One region of the Aeromonas sp. CU5 genome, then DNA from elsewhere that is predicted to be linked to it. Evidence: predicted binding sites of a transcription regulator. Region 1 holds the regulator's gene; each other region holds the start of a gene.
What was found. Region 1 encodes sigma-54, which starts transcription at its own class of promoters, with help from an activator protein. Its sites were predicted from a motif close to TGGCACNGTTTTNGCTT; they were not measured.
Positions count from the first base shown of each region.

Region 2: the regulator sigma-54 is predicted to act here: its motif matches at 2,385-2,401, upstream of flhA (flagellar biosynthesis protein FlhA).
Region 3: the regulator sigma-54 is predicted to act here: its motif matches at 1,951-1,967, upstream of flgA (flagellar basal body P-ring formation chaperone FlgA).

Region 1 is NZ_CP023817.1:4,163,621-4,167,824, forward strand. It holds gene lptC (LPS export ABC transporter periplasmic protein LptC) at 1-434, shown strand, start outside; gene lptA (lipopolysaccharide transport periplasmic protein LptA) at 421-948, shown strand; gene lptB (LPS export ABC transporter ATP-binding protein) at 952-1,677, shown strand; gene CK911_RS18850 (RNA polymerase factor sigma-54) at 1,743-3,182, shown strand; gene hpf (ribosome hibernation promoting factor) at 3,204-3,491, shown strand; gene ptsN (PTS IIA-like nitrogen regulatory protein PtsN) at 3,494-3,940, shown strand; gene rapZ (RNase adapter RapZ) at 3,987-4,204, shown strand, end outside.
Region 2 is NZ_CP023817.1:2,453,192-2,457,395, forward strand. It holds gene flhF (flagellar biosynthesis protein FlhF) at 1-229, opposite strand, end outside; gene flhA (flagellar biosynthesis protein FlhA) at 246-2,348, opposite strand; gene flhB (flagellar biosynthesis protein FlhB) at 2,456-3,586, opposite strand; gene fliR (flagellar biosynthetic protein FliR) at 3,579-4,204, opposite strand, start outside.
Region 3 is NZ_CP023817.1:871,886-876,089, forward strand. It holds gene yfcE (phosphodiesterase) at 1-299, shown strand, start outside; gene CK911_RS03990 (flagella synthesis protein FlgN) at 337-753, opposite strand; gene flgM (flagellar biosynthesis anti-sigma factor FlgM) at 750-1,070, opposite strand; gene flgA (flagellar basal body P-ring formation chaperone FlgA) at 1,160-1,843, opposite strand; gene CK911_RS04005 (chemotaxis protein CheV) at 1,989-2,900, shown strand; gene CK911_RS04010 (protein-glutamate O-methyltransferase CheR) at 2,918-3,742, shown strand; gene flgB (flagellar basal body rod protein FlgB) at 4,000-4,204, shown strand, end outside.

The sequences.
Region 1 (4,204 bases):
CCAGGAATCTGGTGACCACCCGTTTTGACGTGAATGGTAAACGTACCGAGCGATTGGAGTCTGACTACGCAGAGTATTACCAGCTGCTCGAGCAGGCGACCTTCGACCAGCCGGTGGTCTATATGTATGACGAGCAGGGGAGTGCCGAGTGGAAGATCACTGCCGAAACCGGCGTGCTCAACACCGGTGACAACGTGATCCTGCGGGATAAGGTGCATCTGGATGGGCTACTGCCAACTAGCTTCATCTCCACGCTCGATACGCCCTATCTGGAGCTGGATCTGGTGACGCAGGATGTGCGCAGCAACCGGGAAGTAAATATTCTGGGTCGGGATTTCCAGACCCAAGGGGTTGGCCTCAAGGGCCATCTGGACCGCAAATATTTTGAGTTACTGGATCAAGGTCATGCCATCTATTTCAATGAAAAACGCTAATCTGGCTCTCGCAGCCCTGTTGTTGTGTGGTGCTGTGACTGCCAAAGAGTCCGACTTTGCCGAGAAGGTCTATGTCGATGCCGTCAAACAGGTGGCCGAGATGCAGGATAATCGCATCACCTTTGAACAGAATGTCATCATCACTCAGGGCACCATCAAGATCCATGCCGACAAGGTGGTGGTGACCCGTTCCGGTGAGAAAGGGGCCGAGGTGATGACTGCCTACGGCAAGCCAGCGACCTTCTTCCAGATCATGGATAACGGCAAGCCGGTCAATGCTCATGGCAATAGCATTCGTTACGAGCTGAAAAACCGGCTGGTCACTATTACCGGCAACGGTCAGCTCAAGCAGGAAGATAGTCTGGTCACTGGCGACCTGATCCGTTATGACATCGACAAACAAAAAATGACTGCCGAGAGCAAGAACCCGACCCAGCGAGTGAGGACCGAGTTCCTGCCGGATCAGGTAGAGAACTTCGACAAACCCGCCGACCAGAAGAAGCAGGGAAAATAAGCCATGGCAGTGTTAAAAGCAGTTGGGCTGCAAAAAAGCTACAAACGTCGCATGGTGGTCAGCGACGTTAGCCTGGAAGTGGGCACCGGCCAGATTGTCGGCCTGCTGGGCCCCAATGGGGCGGGCAAGACCACCTCCTTCTACATGATCGTGGGACTGGTGCAGCGGGATGCCGGTATCATCACTATCGACGATCAGGATATCAGCCTGCAGCCGATGCATGTGCGGGCTCGCAATGGCATCGGCTATCTGCCGCAGGAGGCCTCTATTTTCCGCCGCCTGTCGGTGTTCGACAACCTGATGGGGGTGATGCAGACCCGCAAGGGGTTGAGCCGCGAGGAGCGTGAGGACAAGGTTCAGCAACTGCTGGAAGAGTTTAACATCACCCACATTCGCGACAACCTGGGTCAGAGCCTCTCTGGCGGTGAGCGCCGTCGTGTCGAGATCGCCCGCGCGCTGGCGGCAGAACCGCGTTTTATTCTGCTGGATGAACCCTTTGCCGGGGTTGACCCGATTTCTGTGATAGACATCAAGAAGATCATTCAGCATCTGAAAGATAGAGGCCTTGGCGTCTTGATTACCGACCACAACGTCAGAGAGACTCTGGACGTATGTGAGAAGGCCTATATCGTCAGCCACGGCAAGATGATTGCCGAAGGTGCACCGGCAGACATCCTCGCCGATGAACAGGTCAAGCGCGTCTATTTGGGCGATCAATTCAGTCTATAGTAAGGGGGCATGCCTTCATTCTCTTTGACGAATGCCTCGCTGAACATAAGGATATCCCGACGTAGATGAAGCCGACATTACAGTTGCGTCTCGGTCAGTCCCTGACCATGACGCCGCAATTACAACAAGCGATTCGTCTGCTCCAGCTCTCCACTTTGGAACTTCAGCAGGAAATTCAGCAAGCGCTCGAGAACAACCCCCTGCTGGAGCAGGAAGAGAGTGAAGTACAAGAGACCAGCCCGGAAGAGCCTGTTGACGCCAGCCAGCTGGATTCCAGCGATGCCATGGCGCAGGAGCAGATGCCGGACGAGTTGCCGGTAGATACCACTTGGGATGAAGTCTACTCTGCCGGGACCGCCCAGAGCGCTGGCCCTATCCACGATGGGGAAGATAGCGTTTATCAGGGCGAGACTACCGAAAACCTGCAGGATTATCTGTTGTGGCAAATGCGGCTCACCCCGTTCAGCGATGTGGATGCTGCCATCGCCCTCGCTATCATCGATGCTATCGACGAGTCCGGCTATTTGACCGTTGAGCTGGAGGATATCTTGCAAGCGGTCAGTAGCGATGCGCTGGAGGTCGAGCTTGATGAGGTCGAAGCTGTGCTCAAGCGGGTGCAGCATTTCGATCCGGTCGGCATCGCTGCCCGTTCGGTGCAGGAGTGTTTGTTGATCCAGCTGGGGCAGTATGACCCGCAGACTCCCTGGCTCAACGAGGCCAAGGAGGTGCTCCTCGAACATATGGATCTGCTCGGTAATCGTGACTACCGAACCCTGGCGCGCAAGACCAAACTCAAAGAGAGCGACCTCAAGTCGGTGCTGGATCTGATCCAGCTGCTGGAGCCGCGCCCCGGCAATGGCATCATCCAGAGTGACTCCCAGTATGTGATCCCCGATGTCTCTGTGGTCAAGAAGGGTAGCAAGTGGGTCGTTGAGCTAAATCCTGATTCTTCCCCGCGTATCCGGGTCAACGAGACCTATGCTGCCATGGCCCGCAATGCGCGCAGTGGCACGGATACCCAATTTATTCGCTCCCATCTGCAAGAAGCCAAATGGTTCATCAAGAGCCTCGAGAGTCGCAATGATACCCTGCTGAAAGTAGCCTGTTGTATTGTCGAGCAACAACAGGGCTTTTTCGAGTATGGTGAAGAGGCGATGAAGCCGATGGTGCTCAACGACATCGCCGAAGCGGTGGAGATGCATGAATCGACCATTTCCCGGGTGACAACCCAGAAATACATGCATACCCCAAGGGGCATATTTGAACTGAAGTTTTTTTTCTCCAGCCATGTGAACACCGAAGGAGGAGGAGAGTGCTCATCGACCGCAATTCGCGCGCTCATCAAGAAGCTGGTCACGGCAGAGAATCCTGCCAAGCCGTTAAGTGATAGCAAGATCGCGGATTTGCTGGCCGAACAGGGTATTATGGTGGCGAGACGCACGATCGCTAAGTATCGCGAATCCTTGTTTATCGCACCTTCCAATCAGCGTAAACGCCTGGTTTAGGCAAAACAAAAGGATGATGTTATGCAAATTAACCTGACCGGACACCATGTCGAGATCACCGAAGCTCTGCGTGAATACGTGAGTAACAAATTTGCCAAACTCGAGCGTCACTTTGACCACATTAATAACGTTCATGTGGTGCTTAGTGTGGAAAAACTGAACCAGATAGCGGAAGCTAAATTGCATGTCAGTGGCGGCGAAGTGTTTGCTACCTCTGAGCATGCTGATATGTATGCTGCGATAGACACCTTGCTCGACAAGCTGGACAGGCAGATCATCAAGCACAAAGATAAGTTAAATAAAAAATAACTATGCAACTTGAACACATATTGAGTCGGGACTGCACCAAAAGTGCAGTCCCTTGTACCAGCAAGAAACGCGCCCTCGAAATCATCAGCGAGTTGGCCGCCGAACGCCTTGGCACCTCCCGTCAGGCGCTGTTCGAATGCTTGTTGGCCCGCGAAAAAATGGGCAGTACCGGGATCGGTGCCGGTATTGCGATTCCCCACGGTCGTATTGATGATGCATTCCCGCCAACCGCGATTCTGATGACCTTTGCTGATCCCATCCCTTTTGATGCCATCGACAACCAACCGGTAGACCTGTTGTTTGCCTTGCTGGTGCCTGAAAGCGAGTGCAAGCAGCATCTCAAGACCCTTTCTCTGATGGCCTCCAAGCTGGGTGACAAGGCGGTCTGTCGCCAGCTGCGTCAGGCAACCAGCGATGAAGAGCTCTATCAGATCATGACCTCGGCCTGATACTCAGGCTTGGAATGACCCACCTGTTTTGGCGTGAGGGAACAAGATGCAGTTAATCGTGGTAAGTGGACGTTCGGGCTCCGGTAAAACGGTAGCCCTGCGTGTGCTGGAAGATCTGGGTTACTACTGTGTGGATAACCTGCCGGTTAACTTGCTGCCCCAGCTGATTGTCTCGGTCGAAAGCCAGTATGACAAGCTGGCGGTCAGCATCGACGTGCGCAACCTGCCAAGCGATCCGGATAAGCTGGAAAACCTGTTGGCGCA
Region 2 (4,204 bases), 1.7 Mb from region 1:
TCATCTGCCGTCCGGCAGACGAAATATTGACGCTCTCGTCATTCAGTTGACGGCGAACCGGCGCATCTTTAGGCCCCGGAACCTGGGATTGATAATCGACTGCGGCGACTATCTCGACCCCACCGGTGACCTTCTTGTTGGACATGATCACCGCATCGGGCCCGAGAGTCTCCTTGACCTCGGCCAGAGCCGTTCGCATGTCCTTGGCAAAAAACCGCTTAATCTTCACCCGTCATCTCCGCTAACTAGTTCTGCCCTACTGCGCTGACGATGCGAATCTGCTTGTCGTCGGGCACTTCCTGATAAGACAGAACGCGCAATCCAGGAATGGCATTCTTGACAAATTTCGCCAAGGTATTACGCAAGATCCCCGATGTCAGAAGCACGGCTGGCTGGCCTTCCAGTTCTTGTCGTTGAGTGGCTTCCACCAGTGATCGCTGCATCCGCTCGGCCAGGCCAGGTTCAATACCGGCACCATCACCGCCACCTGCCTGCAGGGATTGATGCAATATACGTTCCAATTCCGGCGCCAAGGTAATCACCGGCAACTCGGGATCAGGGCCGGCAATCTCCTGCACAATCAGACGGCGCAGGGCAATCCGGCAAGCCGCAGTGAGCACTTCCGGATCCGGGCTGCGCGGCGCGTATTCAACCAGGGTCTGCAGGATAGTGCGCATATCGCGGATTGGCACGCCTTCATTGAGCAAATTCTGCAATACCTTCACAAGGTTACCCATGCTGATCACTTCCGGCACCAGCCCTTCCACCAGCTTGCTCTGGTGTTTGCCAATCATGTCGAGCAGCTGCTGTACCTCATCATGGCCCAGCAACAAGGCCGCATGGTTGGTGAGGATCTGGCTCATATGGGTTGCCACTACAGTGGCAGTATCCACGACTGTATAACCCAGTGTCTGTGCCTGGGACACCTGATCTTTGGCAACCCAGACCGCTTCCAGTCCAAAGGCGGGATCCTTGGTGGCAATCCCCTGCAGCTGACCAAACACCTGGCCCGGATTGATAGCCATCTCTTTGTCATGGTAAACATTGGCCTCGCCGGTACTGACCCCCATCAAGGTGATGCGGTACTGGTTAGGCGCCAGATCCAGGTTGTCGCGAATATGCACGGCCGGCACCAGAAAGCCCAACTCTTGCGAGAGCTTCTTGCGCACCCCTTTGATCCGGTTGAGCAATTCCCCACCCTGGTTGCGATCCACCAGCGGGATCAGCTGATAACCCACTTCAAGGCCAATGATATCGACCGGCATCACATCGTCCCAGCTCAGCTCTTTCTGCTCGTGGGGCTGCTCGTTGGTAGCAGGCATCAGCTCACCCCTGGCGACTTTGGCCGCGGCCAGCTTCTCACGGCGCAACAACCACCAGGCGGCTGCTGCAGATACCGCCCCCAGACCCAAAAACGCCAAGTGAGGCATACCCGGCACCAGACCCATCATCAGCAGAATACCGGCAGAGATAATCAGCGCCTTGGGATTGTCAAACAACTGACCCAGTACCGCAGTACCCATATCCTGATCGGTATTTTGCCGGGTCACTATGATAGCGGCGGCGATAGAGAGCAACAGCGAGGGGATCTGCGCCACCAGGCCATCACCGATGGCCAGCAAGGTGTATATCTCTGCCGATTCCGCGAAGGTCAGCTGGTGCTGCATCATCCCGATAATGAAGCCACCGATGATGTTGATAAAGAGGATCATGATGCCCGCGATGACATCCCCTTTGACAAACTTGGAGGCACCATCCATCGAGCCGTAGAAGTCGGCCTCCTGCGTGACCTCTTGCCGACGCTTCCTGGCTTCTTCCTGATTGATGAGACCGGCGTTCAAGTCGGCATCGATGGCCATCTGCTTACCCGGCATCGCATCCAGGGTGAAACGGGCACTCACCTCCGCAATCCGCCCCGCACCCTTGGTAATGACCACAAAGTTGATGATGATCAGGATGGTAAAAACGATGATACCGACCGCATAGTTGCCACCAATCACCACCTTACCGAACGCCTCGATCACATGGCCCGCAGCCGCGGTGCCATTATGACCTTCCAGCAACACCACCCGGGTTGACGCAACGTTAAGCGCCAACCGCAGCAGGGTGGCGAGCAGTAACACGGTGGGAAAGGCGGCAAATTCGAGGGGACGGCGGGTGTAAACGGCGACCAGCAACACCACAATGGAGAGCGCAATGTTGAACGAGAAGAGCACATCCAGCATCAAAGGTGGAATAGGCAACACCACCATCCCCAAGGCGGCCAGTACCAGTAACGGCGTACCGAACCCGGTGGTCAGTAACCCTCTGTACTCTTTCAATCGGCCCAAAGATGCCTTGAATTCCATCGTCTTTCTCAATTTCAACGTGCTGGTGTCAGATTAATGCAAGCATCAAGCCAAAACACCAAGCTATTGAAGTTAAATGATTTTATTATTATTGCGTCAGAACTTTGTCATTTTCGGTATTCGGTCGGGATGGGGAGGTCTTTGGCCAGCGTCTGAGGACGGCGTCCCTGGCCACGGCGGAATTTTTTCAGCTGGAAGACATAGGCAAGCACTTGGGCAACTGCCGCAAACAGCCCTTCTGGGATCTCGTGGCCAATCTCGGTGGAATGATAAATAGCCCGGGTCAACTCAGGTGAGGGCATAATCGGGATCTCGTATTCCCTGGCTATCTCCCTGATCTTCATTGCAATTTCATCAGTGCCCTTGGCCACTACCTTGGGTGCGGCTCCGGGTTTGCCTGCATCATACTTGAGCGCCACCGAGTAGTGGGTCGGGTTGGTGATCACCACATCGGCCTTGGGTACATCCCCCATCATCCGGCGCATCGCCATCTGCATCTGCAACTGCCGGATCCGCCCCTTCACCTCGGGCTTGCCTTCGCTGTCTTTGAACTCGTCCTTCACCTCCTGCTTGGTCATCTTGAGCTGACGCATATGGTTCCACTGCTGGAACGGCACATCGATGGCAACAATCGGAAGCAGGGCACAGCAGAGGATGATCAACATCCAGAGAAACAGCTCAAGGGCGTCTATGATGCCGCCGGGGAATCCCTCCATGGAGAGGTTAAGCAGGTGATTGAACTGGCTGGAGAGCATCCACCAGGCAAACAGGGTAATAAACACCACCTTGGCGATGGACTTGACCAGCTCAATCAGCGACTGCACCCCGAACATCCGTTTCAAGCCACTGAGCGGGCTCAGCTTGCTCCATTTTGGCAGCATAGCTTCGGTCGAAAAATTCATCCCGCCCATCAGGGTGTTACCGATAAAGGCGGCAACGGCCACCAGTGCGAACAACAGCCCCAGCGGAAGGATCAATTCCGCCAGAAGCGCGGGCACCATGGCGATCATGGCGTTGGGATCAAACGCCTGCTCCCGATCCAGGGTAAAGCCCATGGTCACAACTTTGATCATTGCGGTCGCCAGCGAGCCCTTGAGCATCAACAGGCCGAATACTGCTGACAGCAGGACACTGGCGGTGCCCAGCTCCTTTGAACGTGCAATCTGCCCTTTATCACGGGCCTGTTGCAGTCGTTTGCCCGTGGGTTGTTCGGTACGTTCCTGATCGGTATCAGCCATGGGCACCGCCAAAGCATTGGGTGCCGATCAGCTCGCAGCTGACCTCTTGTACCCGCTCCCACATCATGTCGAAATGGCCGAGGAAACCACCAATGGTGAGCCAGAGGATCAATAGACCCGACATCATGCTGACCGCAAAACCGATACTGAAGATGTTGAGTTGCGGCGCGGCCCGGGTCATGACGCCAAAAGCAAAGTTGATCAGCAGCAGCGCAACGATGGCGGAGAGCGACATCACCAGCGATGCCTGATACATCACCCCGAGAAAACCGATCAGGGTGCGGATCGCTGGCAGAGAAAGCCCACTGTCTGATACTGGTAATGTCTCAAAACTGAGGATCACCAGCCGCAGCATGATCAGATGACCATCCAGCGCCAGAAACACCAGGGTTGCCAACATCAGATAGAACTGACCCACCACAGGGGCCGACTGGCCATTCATCGGGTCAACCAGCGTGGCGAATCCCAGGCTGGTCTGCATGGCAATGACCTGACCGGCCATCACGAAGCTCTCCATCAGAAACTGGGTCATCAGGCCGAGGGCAATACCGATCAACAGCTGCTGGCCTAATACCAGAAAGCTGCCAGCAGAGAAGAGTTCGATGGGGGGCATTTTCG
Region 3 (4,204 bases), 1.3 Mb from region 1:
TGCGTTTCCCCATCACCGCCCCCTACAACCAGCTGCTGGTCGATGAACGGCGCTGGTTTGTCAGTCATGGCCATCTCTATCATCCTGACGAGGTACAACTGCCGCCGGGTAGTCTGTTCCTGAGCGGCCATACCCATGTACCGGTATTGGAGTTGCAGGGGGAGCGAGTATTGATGAATCCGGGTTCAATCTGTTTTCCGCGCGGCGAATTGCCTGCCAGTTATGGTAGCTATGAGGCCGGGGTGCTTCGAGTGAATGCGTGTGAGGATGGACGAGAGTTGCTGCGATTGGCGCTATAAAAAACGGACAGAAAAATGCAAGGCCTGATAAGAGATGTCAGGCCTTGATACCGTAGGAGCGGGTGCCAGAGCGAGTGTTGCCTTTGGCGTCATAGGTCAGGCTGTTGCGATCGCGCAGCTGACTCAGAAAGGTTGCCAGACGACGGTTGGAGACGATGCTCAATTCAAGCAGCCGACCGTTGATATCATTTTGTGCTTGGCATGCATCCAGTTTTTCACGCAGCTGCGTCATCTCATCGGGATAGGCTGCCAGCTGTAGTGCCAGTTCCGGCATCTCTGCCAGCGTCTTGTCCAGGGTTTCTATCGCAGCAAGCAACAGCTGTTTGCGCTCGGTCAGTGCAGGCAGGGCCAGTGCCTGATGCTGCTCGAGCAAGCGGAACTCCTCTTCCAGAATGCCTTGCATCTGGGTGAGGTAATCATCTTGGGTGTGCAGTAACGAAGGTAAGTCCATCATCTAAGAACGTTGTCCAGATTAGCTTCGAAACTGAACATCTTCTTGGCTACTGCATCGCTATTGACCTGATATTCGCCACTCGCGACGGCTTTTTTCAGTTGTTCGACCTTGCTTTCATTACCGGTAGACGCGGTATTGAGGGTCTGTTGCATCTTTTGCAATTGTTGCGCCTCACTGGTCAAGGAGACTGAGTCCAGCTTGACAGTAGCCGCTTTGTTTTCGGGCGATGAGGTGACTGACTTGCTGCCTGTCCCCTGGCTGTTACCGGTATTTTGCAACCGATTATTCGCCAAGTTGTTGATATTGTTGATGGCCATTTTAGTTACCTTCGTCTGCTTTAAGGTTTGCTTACCTGTTTATCGGTGCAGCAGGTCAGAACTTTAGAAAAATTATCGAACATCTGGCATTAGAAAGTGATCGATACAGCACCAACACCACTTACTTTACCCTCAACGGTTTTGCCGGATCGAATATTGACGAGTTTGATGATCTCTCCGAAGCTGCCATCTTGCAAGGCTCGGGCCATGGTTTTGATCTGGAAGTTGTTGTTTTCTGCTGTCAGGGTGACCTGATCCCCTTTGCATACCACACACACCTGGCTCAAACGGATGGGCTGCCCCGGTTTGATTTCGCGTTTGCTACGTACCCCTATGAGTGGGGTGGGGTCGGTCAGATAGTCGCCACGGATCAGGGTTTGATCCTGATAGGCAAGTATAAGTTGCGGCTCGGTCAGCAGATCCCCTTTAGCAATAGGGTTGGCGACGGTGACATAGGGTTTTTGAATGCTAACCCGTACAGGCAAATAGACATCCCAAGGTTTGTCTTCTTCACACTTAAGGTAAACAGTTGTATTTCGACGAATTTCCATTTTAGCGGGTAAGCTGATGGTTAATCGGTCTTCGCAGCGGGTCAGTGGGAGCCGTTCATCCAGCGTTGCCGAGGTGACATCAGCCCTAGCATCCAAGGGCACTTCTAGCTGGCCATAAACGAACTCTTGCGCTTTTTCTTGCAGATAGGTGGTGACGTCCGAGGCATAGCTGGAAGAGATGCTACCTAAAAAGAGGCTGATGAGTAAAAGACGGTTAATCATTTTCGCTCGTTGGTCGATAAGTTGTTCACGCATATCACCATATTTAACTATGATTGCTTCAGAATCTGTTTGTGGTCACATCGATAGTCTGATGCAATCCATTACGCATGCATGATTAATGCCAAGCGTCTTTTAGGGAGTTTTTATGGCCAGTATCCTGGACTCGGTCAACCAACGTACCCAGCTAGTGGGGCAAAACCGGCTGGAGTTATTGTTATTTCGTCTCAATGGACGTCAAAGATTTGGCATTAACGTATTTAAAGTACGTGAGGTGTTGCAATGTCCGCATTTGACTGTGATGCCCAAGTTGAACTCCTGCATTCGCGGGGTTGCCCATATTCGTGGCCAGACTATTTCTGTCATCGACCTCAGCATGGCGGTGGGTAAGCGCCCGATTGAAGATTTGAGCAAGTGCTTCATCATTATCTCCGAGTACAACCGATCTGTTCAGGGTTTTCTGGTGCACTCGGTCGAGCGCATCATCAATATGAACTGGGAATCCATCTTGCCGCCTCCTAAGGGGGCTGGCCGTATCAACTACATGACCGCAGTCACTGAGGTCGATGGTGAGCTGGTAGAGATCCTGGACGTTGAGCGGATCCTCAACGAAATTTCTCCGGTATCTACTGAAGTAAGCCAAGAGTTGGTGGAAGCCAGTTCCGATCATCCAACTTTGGGGCGCCCTGTGCTGGTTGCAGATGACTCGTCTGTCGCGCGTAAACAGGTGCAACGTGCACTTGCAGCGATTGGGGTTGAGTGTGTGCTGGCAAAAGATGGTCGGGAAGCGTTAAACATGCTGCTGGAAATGGCCAAGAATGGCCCTATCAAGGATCAGATTGCGCTGGTGATTTCAGATATCGAAATGCCGGAAATGGATGGCTATACCTTTACTGCCGAGATCCGGAATAATCCAAATCTCAAGGATTTGCATGTTATTCTGCATACATCCCTCAGTGGGGTATTTAACCAGGCAATGGTGCAGAAAGTCGGTGCGAACAACTTCATCGCCAAGTTTCAACCGGATGAGTTGGCCAAAGCCGTACAAAACGCACTCTAATAAAGAAGAATCGCTGCATGAAGACACTTTCGGACGACTTATACAAACAGTTCAGCAACTTTCTGGCGGTACAGAGCGGGATCGTGCTGGGTGATAACAAACAGTATCTGGTGAAGAGCCGTCTTTCACCTTTGATGGCGCAGTTTGGCATCGAGAGTTTGTCTGATCTGGTCACTCGTGCAATGAGTGTACGAGAGCGTGACCTGAAAATGGCGGTGGTTGATGCCATGACCACCAACGAGACCCTTTGGTTTCGTGATACCTATCCGTTTCAGTTACTGACCGATAAAATTTTCCCAGAGTTGGGAAAAAGTGGTCGTCCCATCAAGATCTGGTCTGCTGCGTCATCATCCGGGCAGGAGCCCTACTCGATTGCCATGACCGCCATTGAGCAACAGATGAAAAAACCCGGCACCTTGCCTGGTGGCGTGCAGATTGTGGGAACGGATATTTCGACAACTATGTTGAACCAGTGCAAGGAGGGCGTCTATGACAGCCTGGCCTTGGCTCGGGGGCTGTCACCAGAGCGCAAAAAAATGTTTTTTGAGCCCTATGGTGATAGCAAGATGCGCGTAGTTGAGCGAGTCAGAAAATTGACCACTTTCCGGCCAATAAATCTGCTGGAAAGTTACAGCTTGCTCGGAAAATTTGACATTATTTTTTGTCGTAATGTGCTTATCTACTTTGCTCCGGATGTGAAGTCGAAGATCCTCAACCAGTTTGCCAGCAGCCTTAACCCTGGTGGTTATCTGATGCTGGGCGCGTCAGAATCATTGGCCGGCCTGACCGACAGATTCGAGATGATCCGTTGTAATCCAGGGATCGTTTATAAGGTCAAATAGGCTCGGTAACCGCGCAATCTGAGGGTTGTATCGACTCTTACTGTGATACCCGAGGGAAGCATTCTGCTTCCCTCTTTCTTTATGTTTGACTTCAAAATCACGTCGATACAGGTGGAAAAATAGGATCGGCTCTCCCCGTTATGGGCAGGCTCCTGCGATCTTTTCGCTATATCAGGCGCTGCTATTTCGAACCTCGCTGCCGTGGACGCTCTTCTGGCATACCTATTGCTAGACAAATACCAAGCAGGAGGTGTGCTATGGCTCTTTCATTTGACAAGGTATTTGGTGTGCACCAACACACGATCAGCGTTCGTGCCAAGCGTGCTGAGGTGCTTGCAAGCAATATTGCCAATGCTGATACCCCCGGGTTCAAAGCCAGGGACATCAATTTTGCTCAGGCGCTGCAGGATGCTCAACATCAGCAGGGCTTTGGACTGGCAACGACCAGCGAGAAGCATTTTG